DNA from 3 places in the Bradyrhizobium sp. CCBAU 53415 genome. Region 3 is predicted to be linked to each of the others. Evidence: predicted binding sites of a transcription regulator. Region 3 holds the regulator's gene; each other region holds the start of a gene.

What was found. Region 3 encodes LexA, which represses DNA repair genes until DNA is damaged. Its sites were predicted from a motif close to TGTTCNNNNTGTGTTCNG; they were not measured.
Region 1: XH87_RS29275 (PA0069 family radical SAM protein) is a predicted target of LexA. The motif match lies at 1,877-1,894, and genes of this name have one in related genera.
Region 2: XH87_RS10375 (single-stranded DNA-binding protein) is a predicted target of LexA. The motif match lies at 1,626-1,643, and genes of this name have one in related genera.

The regions. Positions count from the first base shown of each region.
Region 1 covers NZ_LBJF01000027.1:212,018-215,292, reverse strand. The annotation lists gene XH87_RS29285 (ribonuclease HII) at 1-137, opposite strand, end outside; gene XH87_RS29280 (VOC family protein) at 210-665, opposite strand; gene XH87_RS29275 (PA0069 family radical SAM protein) at 689-1,855, opposite strand; gene XH87_RS29270 (phosphoketolase family protein) at 2,074-3,275, shown strand, end outside.
Region 2 covers NZ_LBJF01000017.1:128,725-131,999, forward strand. The annotation lists gene XH87_RS10365 (outer membrane protein) at 1-350, opposite strand, end outside; gene XH87_RS10370 (outer membrane protein) at 590-1,360, opposite strand; gene XH87_RS10375 (single-stranded DNA-binding protein) at 1,799-2,293, shown strand; gene gyrA (DNA gyrase subunit A) at 2,686-3,275, shown strand, end outside.
Region 3 covers NZ_LBJF01000017.1:23,752-27,026, forward strand. The annotation lists gene XH87_RS09860 (hypothetical protein) at 1-354, opposite strand, end outside; gene lexA (transcriptional repressor LexA) at 908-1,609, opposite strand; gene XH87_RS09870 (molybdopterin molybdotransferase MoeA) at 1,786-2,997, opposite strand; gene XH87_RS09875 (hypothetical protein) at 3,197-3,275, opposite strand, start outside.

The sequences.
Region 1 (3,275 bases), on a different contig from region 3:
GCAGGAACCCTGGGAGCCTTGACTGCAGATGTTTTGGCCGCAGGTGTCTCAGCCGGCTTGGCAGACGCAGCCTTCTTCGCAGACGCCTTTTCTGGCGCATCCTTGGCTGTGTTCTTGGCGGACGTGTCCCGAATCATGGCCGGGATCGTGCGCAAGGGGCTTCGCCGGCGCAACCGGGAACCCAGGATATTCCCACTATTCAGGCTGTCCTAGTCCGCCAGATGCACCCGGCGATCCTCGCCCACCTCGATACCGGGCGCGACCACGACCTCCCAAGCATGGCCGTCGGGGTCGGTGAAATAGCCGGAATAGCCGCCGTAGTCGGTCTCGTGTGCCGCCTTCAGCAAGCTGGCCCCCTTCCCGATGGCGAAGGCCAGCACCGCATCGACCTCCTCACGCGTCCGGCAGTTCCAGGCGAGCGTCATGCCGCGAAAAGTCGACGGCCTCGGCGCGTCCTGCAAGACCGCATCTGCCGCGAGCTGATCCCACGGATACAGGGCGAGCACCGGACCGCCGGTATCGTAGAAGGCGACGGCCTCGCCGGTTGCCTTCAGCCGGCGCGAGAAGCCGAGTGCATCGTAAAAGGCGATGCTGGCGCGGATGTCGCTCACGCCAAGCGTGACGACGGTGAGCCTCGGCACTGGGGCCGCCAATTCCTGACTCATGCCATGCCTCTTCCACCTTCTCCTCAGAACAGGCTGAGCTGGTCGCCGTTCTGCTTCGGCCGCGCAAAGTGGTCCGTTGTCAGCTTGGAGCGCCGCTTGTTGAGGCCGAGCCTGTCGCATGCGATCTCGAAGCGGCGGCCGATGGTCCAGGCCATGGGGCCGGTGCCCTTCATCCGCTCGCCCCATTTCGCATCGTAGTCGCGCCCGCCGCGCATGTCGCGAATCAGGGTGAAGACGTGGCGGTAGCGGTCCGGGTAGTTCGCCATCAGCCATTCACGGAAGAGATCGCGGACCTCCAGCGGCAGCCGCAGAAGCACATAGGAGGCTTCCTTGACGCCGGCATGGGCGGCGGCATCGAGGATGCGCTCGATCTCGGAATCGTTCAGCGCGGGGATCACGGGCGCGACCATCACCGTGGTCGGAATGCCGGCATCGGAGAGCCGCTTCAGCGCCTCCAGCCGTTTCGGCGGCGTCGAGGCGCGCGGTTCCATGGTGCGCGCCAGCTTCGGGTCGAGCGAGGTGACCGAAATCGCGACCTTGGCGAGGTTGCGCTTGGCCATGCGCGCGAGAACGTCGATGTCGCGCAGCACCAACGCCGATTTGGTGACGATGCCGACGGGATGGCTGGCGCGTTCCAGCACTTCGAGGATGCCGCGCATGATTTTGTGCTCGCGCTCGATCGGCTGGTAGGGGTCGGTGTTGGTGCCGATCGCGATCATCCGCGGCTCGTAGCCGGGTGCGGCGAGCTCCTTCTCCAGCAGCGACGGCGCCTCGGGCTTGGCGAACAGTTTCGACTCGAAGTCGAGCCCCGGCGACAGGCCGAGATAGGCGTGGGTCGGCCGCGCGAAACAATAGACACAGCCGTGCTCGCAGCCGCGATAAGGATTGATCGAACGGTCGAAGCCGATATCGGGGGAATCGTTGCGGGTGATCACCTTGCGCGACGTGTCGACCGCGACCGTGGTCTTGAATGGCGGCAGCTCTTCCAGGCTCTGCCAGCCGTCGTCGAAGGCGACGCGCGCCTCGGCCTCGTAGCGGCCGCTGGCGTTGGACTGCGCCCCCCGCCCTCGCCTTCGCGCGCGCTCGATGGCGACGCCGAGTTCCGGAAAATCAGAGTCCGCACCCGCCGGCTCGGAGGGCGCCTTGACCGGCGGGTGCTTGAGAGCATGAGAGGATGCTGCTGGACTCATGACGCCAAGATAGCATGCAAAAGGAACAAATCAAGAACACAAACGAAAATTGGGAAAACAACCCACGCAAAGGTGCCGCTCAAATTTCGGGCGCGATCTTTTGACCTCACGCAACATGCCTGTCGCAACGATCCCGTTTGATGCCGGACACGGATCGATCGCGCCGGAACACAGTTGGTGACGATCTCGGGCATAGCTCGGCAACAATCGGCAAGAACATGAAAAATCAACAACAATCAGCTGCCGCGAGCAGCGATCTCGATCTCCTTGATCGCTATTGGCGCGCCGCCAACTACCTCTCCGTCGGGCAAATCTACCTGCTCGATAATCCGTTGCTGCGCGAGCCGTTGCGGCCCGAGCACATCAAGCCGCGTTTGCTCGGCCATTGGGGTACCACGCCCGGCCTGAACTTCATCTATGCTCATCTCAATCGCGTGATCCGCGCCCTGGACCTCAACGTGATCTATGTCTGCGGCCCCGGCCATGGCGGCCCCGGCATGATCGCCAACACCTATCTCGAAGGCAGCTACAGCGAGATTTATCCCGACATCGCGCGCGATGCGGACGGATTGCGCAAGCTGTTCAGGCAGTTCTCCTTTCCCGGGGGCATTCCGAGCCATGCGGCGCCGGAAACGCCGGGCTCGATCCACGAAGGCGGCGAACTCGGCTACGCGCTGGTGCACGCCTACGGCGCGGCATTCGACAATCCTGATCTGATCGTCGCCTGTGTCGTCGGCGACGGCGAGGCCGAAACCGGCCCCCTCGCCGCGTCCTGGCACTCGAACAAGTTCCTGAACCCGGCGCATGACGGCGCGGTGCTGCCGATCCTGCATCTCAACGGCTACAAGATCGCCAACCCCACTGTGCTCGGACGGATGGGAGACGCGGAGATCCGCGATCTCTTCCGCGGGTTCGGCCATGAGCCGCTGTTCGTCGCGGGCGACGATCCAAAATTGATGCACCGTGTCATGGCGGATGCACTCGATGTCGCGCTCGCCAGCATCCGCTCGATCCAGCAGCATGCCCGCGACGGGCGCACGGGCGTCGAGCGGCCGCGTTGGCCGATGATCGTGCTGCGCAGCCCGAAAGGCTGGACCGGCCCGAAGGAAGTCGACGGCAAGAAGGTGGAGGGCTTTTGGCGCGCGCATCAAGTGCCGGTCGCCGGCTGCCGCGAAAATCCGGCGCATCTGAAGGTACTCGAAGACTGGATGCGCAGCTACGAGCCGGAAAAACTGTTCGACGCGAACGGCGCGCTCGTTCCCGAGCTTCGGGCGCTCGCCCCCGAAGGTATCAGCCGCATGGGCGCCAATCCTCACGCCAATGGCGGCCTGTTGAAGAAGGAGCTGAAGCTGCCCGACTTCCGCAGCTTCGCAATCGAGGTGCCGCGGCCCGGCGGCGTCATCGCCGAGGCGACGCGCGA
Region 2 (3,275 bases), 100 kb from region 3:
GAGCTCACCGAAGCGGGGATGCCACCGACGCCGGCGACGAAAACGGTGCCAGCCGCCGAGGCGCTGACGTCGGCCCAGGCACCATCGGCCTCGATGCCGAACACGACGTTGCCGGTCTGCCAGTTATAGCCGGCGGTGCCGCCGACGAAGCCACCCTGCATCTTCGGGTCGCCCGAACTGGCTTCCCAGGCGCCGCCGCCGACGATACCGAGGTAGAAGCCGGTCCAGTTGTAGACCGCAGCAATCGGAGCGACCGGAGCCTTGGTGTAGGGGCGCGCCGCGAGATCGGCCGCCGAGGCAGGAGCGGCGAGAGCGAACAAACAGGCCGAAGCCAACAAAACCTTCTTCATTTTTAACTTAATCCCAGTCCCAGTTTCTGTTGTTGCCTTCCGTGACCGGAAGGGCAGCGGACTCAAACGGCCCAACTGGCGCGATGCTTACACCAACAAAGCCGCAAGTTGTGTCTCCGAAAAGCCACAACGCCGCAAAAGGTGATGGTTACTGACTCATTGCCACGGGCAATTCTGCGCCCGAACAACAAAGGCCGGCGCGAGGCCGGCCTTTGATCTCAAAACAATATCAGCGGATATCAATATCTTGCGATCAACGGGCCGCCCCAGCGATAGTTCACGCGGATAAGGCCGATATCGACGTCCTGGCTGATGCGATCGGAGGCAGTGAAGGCACCGAGCGGAGCCGCGGCAAAATTGCCGGATCCGGTGAAGTCGACCGTGCGGTGGCCGAGGAAGATGTGATCGTACTCGAAGCCGACCGACCAGTTCGGGGCGAATCCGAACTCGACGCCCGCGCCCACCGTGCCGCCCCAACGGGTCTCGCTGGCCCGGTCGAATTCGAGACCGGTCGCCAAATCGTAGGTCCGGTAGCGATCACCGACGACGGCGGCGCCGCCCTTCACGTAGAGCAAGACGTTGTTCCAGGCGTAGCCGACCTGTCCGGTGATCAAACCGAAAGAGTCAATCTTGGACTGGTTGCGAAGGCCGGACACCGCGCTGATGTTGTCGCCGGTAAAGTCGGCCCAGTTGCCCTGTCCTTCGAAGCCGAACACCCAGTTCGTCGACTGCCAGCGATAGCCGACCTGGCCACCGACCGTGCCGCCCGTCGCGTTGTGGCAGCCCTCGCCGACCAGAACGCCGGTTGCCGGAGTCACGAAGTCCCAGCACTTGTGGCTTGTGCCGCCACCGCCGTTGATGCCGATGTAGAAGCCGCTCCAGTCGTAGATGGCGGCGACCATCGGCGCGGGAGCCTTGGTGTAGGGACGCGCGGCAAGATCCGCCGCACTTGCAGGAGCCGCCAGCCCCAACGCCATCGCACTGATTGCACCAAACAGAATCTTATTCATTGCAGTCTCCCCAGTTTCGTCCGCTTCTCGATGTCTCCGAAAGCGGCTGATCAGGCGCGACGCCCATATGAACTAATTCCGAGGCAACGATAGCCAAAGGAATGGGCAAAGTCCGTCTCCGAAATGCCACACTCGCCGGCCGATTGAGGTGGCTGCAACTTGATGAATGTTAAGCGGTTTTTGTATTTCTCGGGAACCCGGAAAGGTTCCATCCGGGTTCCCCTGCCATCGGCCTGAAGCCAAATTGTTCTGTCCTTTTGGCATGAAGAACAAATCTGGAACGGAGCCGACGGGAATGCTATATGTGGGGATAACCCTGAGGGGTGCGGGCTGATTGGTGCCCGCAAGCGTATAGGGTCGCCTCAACAGGCGCAGAGGAACGCGGACAGCGGGCCTCGCCCTTTTGAAATTCAGCGGCATTCGGAGTGGAGAGCGGCGATGGCGGGAAGCGTCAACAAGGTCATTCTGGTTGGAAATCTCGGCAAGGATCCTGAAATCCGCCGCACCCAGGACGGGCGGCCGATCGCGAATTTGAGTATCGCGACCTCGGAGACCTGGCGCGACAAGAATACCGGCGAGCGCAAGGAGAAGACCGAGTGGCACCGCGTCGTGATCTTCAATGAAGGGCTCTGCAAGGTCGCCGAGCAATACCTGAAGAAGGGCGCCAAGGTTTACATCGAGGGCGCGCTGCAGACTCGCAAATGGACCGACCAGAGCGGGGTCGAGAAGTATTCGACCGAGGTCGTGCTCCAGGGCTTCAACTCGACGCTGACCATGCTCGATGGCCGCGGTGGCGGCGGAGGAGGCGGAAGCTTCGGCGACGAGCCGGGCGGCGATTTCGGCTCCTCCGGTCCGGTCAGCAGCGCGCCGCGTCGTCCCGTTGCCGCCGGTGGTGGCCGCAACAGCGACATGGACGACGACATCCCGTTCTGAGGACGCGGATCGCGCCTGTCGAGACGCGCCGAGCGCATGGAGCCTGGCGTGTCGTATCAGCAATTCTGGCTAGTCGACGGGGCGGGCTCGGGTTTTCCGGGCCCGCTTCATGTCCGGCTTGAATTCAATCGACCCGACATTTCAGACGACGGCACTCCGCAGCTCCAGAGCGCTGCGAACGGGCCGGTGGGGCGCGCCGCGCGGCGCGGTTTTCGGGGTGTCGGAGGCGGTTCCGCGGTGCCATTTCCGGGGTTGCCCGAGGCACCTTGTCCGAAGCCGTAAGTCGTTGGAAAAATAAGCGGAAAAAGCGCTTCTCGATCCTCCCGCGAGGGTGGTTATCCGACCCCCGATGCGCTATATGATTCCCAGACAAGAACTCACCGGATTCCCCCTTGGCTGACGACGACAACAAGCCCGGCGACCAGCCGGCGCATCCCTCGGATATTCGCCCCGTTTCCATCTACGAGGAGATGAAGAAGTCCTATCTCGATTACGCCATGAGCGTGATCGTGGCGCGTGCGCTGCCCGATGCGCGCGACGGGTTGAAGCCGGTGCACCGCCGCATCCTGTTCGCGATGAACAATCGCGGCGACACCCCGGACAAGAAACACAAGAAGTCCGCCGGTGCCGTCGGCGAGGTCATGGGCAAGTACCATCCCCATGGCGACCAGGCGATCTACGACGCCTTGGTTCGCATGGCGCAGGACTTCTCGATGCGCGCGCCGCTGATCGACGGGCAGGGCAATTTCGGCTCGGTCGACGGCGATCCGGCCGCGGCGATGCGCTACACCGAGTCGCGCCTGACCAAGATCGCGCTGAAGCTGCTCGAAGACATCGACGACGACACGGTCGACTTCCAGGACAATTACGACGGCTCCGAGCGGGAGCCCGTGGTTCTGCCGGCACGGTTCCCGAACCTGCTGGTGAACGGCGCCGGCGGCATCGCGGTCGGCATGGCCACCAACATCCCGCCGCACAATCT
Region 3 (3,275 bases):
GGTCACCGGCAATTGCAGCACGGTCGCGCGCTGGCCTTCGACCAGCTGTGTCACCAGCACGTATTTGCCGTCGGGGAATTCGATCGCGTCATGATGGCGATCGGGAATGTGCGGATCGACCTTGCCGAACTTGCCGACGCGGGAGTTGACGGTGCGCGTCCAGATCCAGCGGTTGTCGTAACGGACATTGTCGGCGAAAGCGAGCTCCGTTCCCGGCAGCAGGCAGACCGCGACGGACAGATCGGCTTCGGAGGCGAAGCCGCGGGTCGAAGTTCCGCGGAAGGTTGTCGTGACGATCGTCTCGCCGACTTCGGCGGGGCGAGTCGCGACGGCATGCAGGCTGTAGTCACACATCGGGTGCTCCTCATGCGAAGATAGCAACCCGCACCTCCTTTGGAGGCACAGGCCTCTATCAAGGTGAAAGTATACGACGCTCTGCTTGGTTGTAGGCAAATCTGCGGCTGGGCCTCGCAAGCCGCGATCACATTATCTTTCCTGGTTTCGATAGGAACAAAGCTCACTCCTGCGCATTCGACGGCGCATCTCGGCGCCCCGCGGGTGCCGACCGACTCGCTATTGCCAGCTCGATTGCTGAGGCTGCGCGATGCACCGCGCGCGTTGCGGATATGCTCGCTGACCGCCGCTTCATTGCGCACATGGCGGTGTCATTGTGTGGCAACGGCTTGCAGCGCTGATGCTGCGATCAGCGCTGCAACGATTGTCCATGAAGGATCTGGCGCATGGCGCCGGCTCGAACTTTCAGGCCGCGAAGCCATGTTGCTTCGAGCGGCGTGCCGAGGATGCAGCGCCGGAAGAGGGGCCGGATAATCTGAGCAGAACCGGAATGACCATCCAGCCGGAGCGGATACGATCCGCTCCAATCGGTGTCGGGCGGCCGCCGGACCGGTCAGTACTTCCGGTAAAGCCCGATCAGCTTGCCCTGGATCTTCACGCGGTTCGGCGGAAGGATGCGGACCTCATAGGCGGCATTGGCGGGCTCTAGCGCGATCGAGGCGCCGCGGCGGCGGAAGCGCTTGAGCGTGGCCTCCTCGTCGTCGATCAGCGCCACCACGATGTCGCCGGTATCGGCGCTCTCGTTGCGCTGGATCAGCGCCATGTCGCCGTCGAGGATGCCGGCCTCGACCATCGAATCGCCGCGCACTTCGAGCGCGTAGTGCTCGCCCGAGCCGAGCATGTCGGGCGGCACGCTGATGGTGTGGCTGCGGGTCTGCAACGCCTCGATCGGCGTGCCGGCCGCGATGCGGCCCATCACGGGCACCGCGACGGGACGTTCGCCCTCGTCCGCAGGCGGGCTGGAGGTTGCGCGCACCTTGCCGAGATTGCCCTCGATGACGCTCGGCGTGAAGCCGCGGCGATTGCCGGCGGCGGCCTGGAGCTCGGGCAGCTTGATCACCTCGATGGCACGGGCGCGGTTGGGCAGGCGGCGGATGAAGCCGCGCTCCTCGAGCGCAGTGATCAGGCGATGGATGCCCGACTTCGAGCGCAGATCGAGCGCATCCTTCATCTCGTCGAAGGACGGCGGCACGCCGCTTTCCTTCAGACGTTCGCTGATGAACCGCAGAAGCTCGTATTGTTTGCGTGTCAACATCTCGACCAAAGTCCCCCGGTTGATGTCGTTCGATTCCGAGACGATGAAATCAGCGATAAGCCGCTACATCCTCGAAACAAATCATGAACGGACACTATATGTTCGATATGTGTTCCGCAACTGCTTAATTTAGCGTGAACGCGACGAAGTTCGCGGACCGCGTGTGGCCGCGCGACTTAAAGGGGGAGCCGCAGCACCTCGCAAGGCGTGCCGGCCTCGGCCTTCGGCGCGAACGGTGCGCGTACGAGAAGTGCCTGTGCCGCAGCGAGATTCGCAAGCAGAGAGGAGTCCTGATGGCTGACGGGAAGGGCGACGAGCGTGCCGTCGCCGCCTGTCTCGAGGCGCGCACGCAGATAGTCCTCGCGCTGGTCGTTGGCGCCGAGATCGCGGCCCAGCACGGCGCGCTCGCGGTGATGATGAATCACCGAACGGCCCGACAGGGCGCGAATCAGCGGCACCATGAACAGGAAGGCACACACGTATGATGACACGGGATTGCCGGGCAGGCCGATCACGCGCATGGCGCCGAGCCGTCCGTGCATCATCGGCTTGCCGGGCCGGATCGCGATCTTCCAGAACGCCATCGCGATGCCTTCGCCCTCGAGCGCCTGCTGGACCAGATCGTGGTCGCCGACCGACGCACCTCCGGTCGTGATCAGGATGTCGGCGCCGCTGTCGCGGGCGCGGCGGATGCCGGCGGAAGTGGCCTCCAGCGTATCGGCGGCAACGCCGAGGTCGATGGTCTCGGCGCCCTCGCTGCGGGCGAGCGCGTGCAGGGCATAGCCATTGGAATAGACGATCTGGCCGCGGCCGGGCGTGGTGCCCGGCAACACCAGTTCGTCGCCGGTCGCGAGGATCGCGACCTTCGGACGGCGGCAGACGGCGAGCTGCGGGTAATTCATCGCAGCCGCGAGCGCGAGATCGCGCTCGGTGAGACGGGTACCCTTGCGCAGGAGCACGTCGCCTTCAGAGAAGTCGACGCCGGCGGGACGAATGTGCCGACCGGGAATCGCGGCTTCCCTGATCGTGATGCGCTTGCCCTCGGCAACCGTATCCTCCTGGATCACGACCGCATCGGCACCATCGGGAATGACGCCACCGGTGAAGATCCGAACGGCTTCGCCGGGGCCAATCCTTCCCGCGAACGGACGGCCCGCCGCGACCTCACCGATGACCGTCAGCCCTGAATCGATCGTTGCCGCGTCGGCCGCACGCACGGCATAACCGTCCATCGCCGACATGGCTTCCGGGGGCTGCGTGCGCCGCGCCGCGACGTCGCGCGCGAGCACGCGATGGTAGGCCTCATCGAGGGAGACCATCTCTTCAGCCAGCGGCTCGGCGCCGGCCAGCACCGCGGCAAGCGCGTCAGAAACCGGCATGAGGGCCACGGGCGGAAACTCCTGCAAATGGGTGGCGGGAGTTCTAGCCGAGTGCGGGCACGAGGCAAAGCAGCACGCAAGACGATTTATCCTGCGTGATTTCCGTCGTGGAGGCGGGAGCTCAAGTCCGACGGGGCATGATCCGGAAGGCGAGACAGACCGGCACGAGGGCGACGATGGCGAGCACGAGCGCCACGGCCAGCATCGGTCAACTCGCGGTCGGATCGTCCGGACCGACGTCCCAGGCGACGTCGGGAGCTTGGGGACCTTGATCCTTGTCGGGCAGC